DNA from 2 places in the Vagococcus coleopterorum genome. Region 2 is predicted to be linked to the other one. Evidence: predicted binding sites of a transcription regulator. Region 2 holds the regulator's gene; the other holds the start of a gene.

Region 1 (3,435 bases), 760 kb from region 2:
TTCTGTTGTTAAAATCAGTGATGCGACGCTACCAGCATTTTGTAGCGCAGAACGGGTTACTTTTGTTGGATCTACAATTCCTGCTTCAATCATGTTGACCCATTCGGCTGTCGCTGCATTGAAACCAACCCCTGTTTCAACTTGTTTTAATTTATCAACAATAACAGATCCTTCTAAACCAGCATTGTCGGCAATTTGACGAACGGGTTCTTCTAAGGCGCGTAACACAATTTGCACACCTGTTAACTCATCACCAGTCGCTTCAACCGCTGCAACTTTTTCAGCCACATTAACTAAGGCTGTTCCACCACCAGCAACGATACCTTCTTCAACAGCAGCACGTGTGGCATTTAACGCATCTTCGATTCGTAATTTTTGTTCTTTTAACTCAGTTTCAGTTGGAGCACCTACATTGATGACAGCGACTCCACCTGATAATTTAGCTAATCGTTCTTGTAATTTTTCACGATCAAACTCTGACACTGCATCAGCCAATTGAATTTTAATAAAGTTAACACGATCAGCAATCGCCGCTTTCGTCCCGCTTCCTTCAACAATTGTTGTACTGTCTTTATCAACGACAACATTGCGAGCCACCCCTAGTGATTCAATCGTTGTGTCTTTTAGTTCTAAACCTAAGTCATCGGTAATAACCGTTCCACCCGTTAAGACGGCAATGTCTTCTAACATCGCTTTACGACGATCCCCAAAGCCTGGTGCTTTAACCGCAGCTACATTAAATGTCCCACGAATTTTATTTAAGACTAATGTTGGTAATGCTTCGCCGTCAATATCGTCAGCAATAATTAATAAAGGTTTACCTTGTTGCAAGATTTCTTCTAACAGCGGTACGATTTCTTGAATGTTTGAGATTTTCTTATCGGTAATCAAGATGTATGGATTATCTAAGACAGCTTCCATTTTATCGTTATCTGTCACCATGTATTGCGATAAATAACCACGGTCAAACTGCATACCTTCAACAACATCTAGCTCTGTTTCAATTCCTTTTGATTCTTCAATGGTAATCACGCCATCTTTACCGACACGTTCCATGGCATCACTAATTAAGTCACCGATTTTTTCAGAACCTGATGATACCGCAGCTACTTGAGCAATGGATTCTTTTGAATCAACTTGTTTTGAAATATCATGTAAGGCTTTCACGGCAGCTGTTGTTGCTTTTTCAATTCCACGACGAAGCGCAATCGGATTCGCTCCGGCTGTCACATTTTTCAATCCTTCTCGCACAATCGCTTGAGTTAAGACTGTAGCAGTTGTTGTCCCATCACCAGCAATATCATTGGTTTTAGAGGCAACTTCAGAAACTAATTGTGCCCCCATATTTTCAAAATGATCTTCTAATTCAATTTCTTTGGCAATTGTTACACCATCATTGGTAATTAGTGGTGAACCATACGCTTTTTCTAAAACGACATTACGACCTTTAGGACCTAATGTTACTTTCACCACATCTGCTAAGGTGTCTACACCTTTTACCATAGCAGCACGTGCATCTACTGAAAATTTAATATCTTTAGCCATTGTTATTCTCCTTCTTTCTATTCAATCACTGCGATAATATCTTTTTCTCTCAAGACTAGGTAATCTTTTCCTTCATAATTTACGGTATGTCCTGCTTGTTTTTCAAAGACCACTTGGTCCCCAATTTGTACGGTTAACGGCATTTTATTGCCATTATCTAAGATATAGCCTGCTCCCACTGCGACTACTGTGCCATTTTGCGGCTTTTCTTTGGCTGCTGTCGTAAGGACTAACCCTCCAGCTGACATTTGTTCTTGTTCCACAACTTCTAAGACAATACGATCATTTAACGGTTTTAACATTTTTAGTTCCTCCATTCCCTGACTATCTGGACTTTAGCATTCTATATTTAACAGTGCTAAACTACCTCTCTATCATACTGATTTTCAGGGCTTTTTTCAAGAATTACTCACTCAACTCATTTGATTAGGTATTGGCTGAAATTTATATTATACTTATTTCAAATAGATACTTGAAGGAGCTTTTTAATGACAATTAACAAATATTTTTTTACTACTTTAATTACCTACATTTTAATTTATTTAAGTCCGGTTGGCATCACTTTTTGCATTACGAAATCGGCTAATCCCAATGTGAATACCATGCTGTCAGCTACAGCAATTGCTTACATCATCGGTGCTCTTATTATGTTGTTACAAGGAAGATTCCTTAAACAACCATTATCCGTTGAAAAAATAAAAACCGCCTGGCCTAAAGTTATCTTGTGGGGAATCGCCGGTATTTTCTTAGCCTTTGTGGCACAAATGGCCGCTAGTATTATGGAACAACTCATTATCCAGGCACCACTTGGATCTGAAAATACTGAAAACATTATCGATATGATTCAGTTCTCACCGTTATTCATTATCAATGTGAGTATTGCCGGTCCAATCATGGAGGAACTCTTATTCCGTCGTGCTGGAATTGGTTTCTTATCTCAATACATTTCCCCTGTACTAAGTGCCGCTGTGACCTCACTATTATTCGCCATCGCTCACTTTGATGGTCATATTATCGTTTACTTCATCATGGGTATGACATTCTACTTCTTATATCAAAAAACTGGTAGTATCTGGACATCGATTATTGCCCACTGCGGCATGAACAGTTTAGTATTACTAATTCAATTAACCCAATAAAAAAAGACTAGCCAATGGCTAGCCTTTTTTATCTTCTTTACTTGGTGTGTAATGGTTTAAGAAATAAATCAACGTTTGTAACTCATTTGTTAAATCAACACTTTGAACTTGAACATCAGCTGGCGTGTGTAGACGAACTGGCGTGAAGTTCATAATTCCTTTAATACCTGATTCAATTAATAAATCGGCAGTATCTTGAGCAGAATTTGCGGGAATTGCCATAATGGCAATTTCAATTTGTTGTTGTTTGATTTGTTCAGCCATTTCACTCATTGGATAAACAGGAATCCCATCAACGATGCGTCCGACTAAATCTTCACGAACGTCAAAAGCTGCACTAATACGGATATTGTTGTTGTGGTGGAAACCATATTTTAATAAGGCATTTCCTAAGTTACCAACACCAACTAAAACGACATTTGTTAAGCGGTCTTCACTTAAAGTTTTTGAGAAGAAATCTAATAAGCTCTTCACATCATAACCATATCCGCGTTTCCCTAATTCTCCAAAGTATGAAAAATCACGACGGATTGTCGCACTATCCACTTTGATTGCCTCACTCAACTCAGTTGATGAAACTTTTTCTGTCCCCGCATCTAATAACACTTTTAAATAGCGGTAATATAAAGGTAGGCGTTTTGCTGTTGCCTTTGGAATCACTTGATCTTTCATTAACATTTCCTCCTCGACTAATCTTAAAATCTATCACGCATTGTTTACTAGTAAACAAGAAATTTCGTTTTGAATAAAA
Region 2 (3,435 bases):
CCAACAACATCGGCTAGAGGAGCCATTACTGGCATTGAAAGTACAGCTAACCCTGATGATGATGGAATAAAGAAACCTAATAAGATATAAACAAAGAATAAAACCGTTGTGAAGACAACCCCTGTCATGTGGGAAACACCACTACTTAACCATTGCATTAGAGTGTCACTGATTTTAGCATCTTCCATAATAATAGTTACGCCACGTGCTAAGGCGATGACCAATGCGACTCCAAGTAAATCAGAGGCGCCTGCTATAAATTCAGAAACAAATGACTTTTCACCTAAGCCACTAATAGCTGCCATAATGAATGTAATGAATAAGAATAAAGCTGATATTTCATCAAATCCCCATGCATAATCTTTGACACCGAACACCATGACAACAAATCCAAGAGCGAAAATAGCCAACATGATTTTTTTGCGAATATCAAATACGGGCGCTTCTGCTTGACTATCTTTTGTTAAAAATTGCGCTTCTAATTCTTCTTTTTGATCAAAGACTAATGAATGCTCAGCATTTTTTCGAACTTTTTCTCCGTATCGGATAATGTATGCCATGCAAAGAACTAAAGCGAGAGTCAGCATGATTAGACGTAAACTCATACCTTGGGTAAAAGGAATTCCCGCTGTATCGGAGGCAATTACGACAGAGAATGGATTGACAGTTGAAGCCATTGTTCCGACGCAACTAGCTAAATAAATAGTGGCAATTGCAACTAAAGCATCATAGCCAGCAGCCATAAAAATAGGAACTAATATCGGATAGAATGCAACTGTTTCTTCAGCTAAGCCAAAGGTTGTTCCGCCAGCAGCGATTAAAACAGAGATGATGATGATTAACCATTTTTCCTTCCCTTTTAAACGTATTGATAGAGCGTTCATACCGGCATTGAATGCTCCCGTTTTATTAATAACACCAATAATGCCACCTAATATTAAAACAAATGTTATGATTCCGATTGAATCTGCTAAACCTTGAATAGGAGCATGGAGGAACTGTTTAAGTGCACCAAATGCATTTGGTCGTTTCTCATCGAGCTCTTGATAACTCCCTGGGATTGCAACGGGTTTTGAAATTGAGCCGTCTTCAAATTTAGCTAAATCAACTTTAATTTGATGATCATCAAGAACTTGTTGACTAGCTGATACGCGCTGAGCTTCTTGCTCATGTGTATCTGTAATCACAAATTCTTTTGTAGCGGGATCAAATTGAATTGTTTCAAACTTACCAGCAGGAATAAAATAAGTTAGAGCCATAACTAGTAATAAAACAATTAAAATGACCGTGTAAGCGGAAGGGAAACTAATCTTCTTTTTCTTCATAAAAACATCTCCTTTTCTGTTTTTTTATACACCTTTAGTATAAGATTCTTTTCGAGTAAGAGCAATGAATTATTTTGTTTTATAATGGAAAAAAGGTGAGGCTAGCACCGTTAAAACTAAGGTTAGCACTCTTTTTGTACGAGTGCTAAAAAATGAGTCTTATCTGTTGACATTAGTAGGTTACCTTGTTAATATAATAATTGTATTAGCAGTCGATAGTATCGAGTGCTAGAAAAATGAGGTGAGAAGAATGTTAACAGAACGTCAATTAAATATTTTACGTCTGCTCATTCAGACTTACACTTCAACTGGAGTGCCTGTTGGTTCTAAGACTTTGATGAATGAGGGGATTAAGGCAAGTTCTGCAACGATTCGAAATGACTTAGGTTTGCTCGAAGAGTTGGGCTTGATTGAAAAAACTCACTCGTCTTCTGGTCGTATTCCATCAGTTGAAGGTTATCGTTTTTATGTTGATAACTTACTCCAACCATTAACGGTTAGTTCTCGCGACTTATCGTTGATCAAAGGGTCGTTTGGTCAAGAGTTTAGTGCCATTGATGATATCATTAAGCGTTCAGCTGAAATTTTATCTGATTTGACAAGTTACACAGCTTTTTCTTTAGGTCCAGATGTTAAGGATCGCCGCTTAACAGGTTTCCGAATGGTGCCACTTAATAGCCAACAAATTATGGCAATTATTGTGACTGACAAAGGAAATGTGGAAAGCCAAGTCTTTAATATTCCGGAAGATGTTTCTAATGAAGATTTAGAAAAGATGATTCAGTTAATTAATGATACCTTAGTAGGAGAACCACTCTTAACGGTTTATCAAAAATTACGCACTGAAATTCCATTATTGCTGCAACAGTATTTCCATACACCAGCAGGCGTGATGAATCTTTTCAATGAAATATTAGGGCATGCATTTGAAGAAAGAGTCTATGTAGGTGGCCAGATGAATCTGTTAGACTTCGATGTCATGACAGATTTATCCCAATTTAAATCGGTTTATTCTTTAATGGATAATCCAGATCAGTTAACTGAGTTAATCAGTCCAGCTGATAGTGATATTGATATTCGAATCGGTCATGAAATAAACAACGATTTACTGGAAAACATGAGTCTGATTACAGCATCATATGATGTTGCAGGACATGGTAAAGGGACAATCGCCTTACTTGGACCAACGAATATGTCTTATTCGAAAGTATTAGGTTTAGTTGATGCTTTCCGTCAAGAACTATCACAAGAATTAACAGAATATTATCGCTTGCTTGATTATGATGGGCAAGAAGATTTAGAGGGGGAGACAAGAAGTGACTGAGAAAACAGAAGAAACAGTTGAAGAAGTGAAAACTGACGCAACGGAAGAAACAGCTGTTGAAGAGATGACTGAAGAAGTTATTGAAAAAACAGTTGAAGAAGAGTTACAAGAAAAACTAGATGAGATGGAAGATAAGTTCCTAAGAGCTCAAGCGGAAATGGCTAATGTTCGTAATCGTTCAATTAAAGATCGTGAAGCAGCAGCTAAATACCGTTCGCAAGATTTAGGGAAAGAATTATTACCAGCTATCGATAACCTAGAAAGAGCTTTAGCAATCGAAGTAACAGATGAACAAGGCGAAAGTTTGAAAAAAGGTATTGAGATGGTAATGGAAAGCATGCTACATGCTTTGAAAACTTCTGGAATCGAAGAAATCCCTGCAATGGGTGAAACATTCGATCCAAATCTTCATCAAGCAGTTCAAACAGTTCCACTTGAAGATGGTCAAACAGCTGATCAAATCGTTCAAGTGTTACAAAAGGGTTATATTTTACATGATCGTGTCTTAAGACCGACAATGGTAATGGTAGCTCAATAAAAAAATATAAAATAAACTAACATATAAAAGGAGATCTATATTATGGCTAAAATTATTGGTATTGACTTAGGTACAACAAACTCTGCAGTGGCAGTATTAGAGGGTGGAGAAGCAAAAATTATTCCAAACCCAGAAGGTAATCGTACAACACCATCTGTTGTGTCATTCAAAAATGGTGAAATCCAAGTAGGTGAAGTTGCTAAACGTCAAGCAGTAACAAACCCTGACACAATTGCATCTATTAAACG

What was found. Region 2 encodes HrcA, which represses chaperone genes, less so after heat shock. Its sites were predicted from a motif close to TTAGCACTCNNNNNNNNNGAGTGCTAA; they were not measured.
Region 1: a site for HrcA is predicted at 1,881-1,907, ahead of groES (co-chaperone GroES). Genes of this name have one in related genera too.

Annotation. Positions count from the first base shown of each region.
Region 1 covers NZ_CP049886.1:170,133-173,567, forward strand. The annotation lists gene groL (chaperonin GroEL) at 1-1,545, opposite strand, end outside; gene groES (co-chaperone GroES) at 1,563-1,847, opposite strand; gene G7081_RS00855 (CPBP family intramembrane glutamic endopeptidase) at 2,034-2,684, shown strand; gene G7081_RS00860 (redox-sensing transcriptional repressor Rex) at 2,703-3,356, opposite strand.
Region 2 covers NZ_CP049886.1:941,699-945,133, forward strand. The annotation lists gene G7081_RS04695 (YfcC family protein) at 1-1,325, opposite strand, end outside; gene hrcA (heat-inducible transcriptional repressor HrcA) at 1,576-2,649, shown strand; gene grpE (nucleotide exchange factor GrpE) at 2,642-3,187, shown strand; gene dnaK (molecular chaperone DnaK) at 3,230-3,435, shown strand, end outside.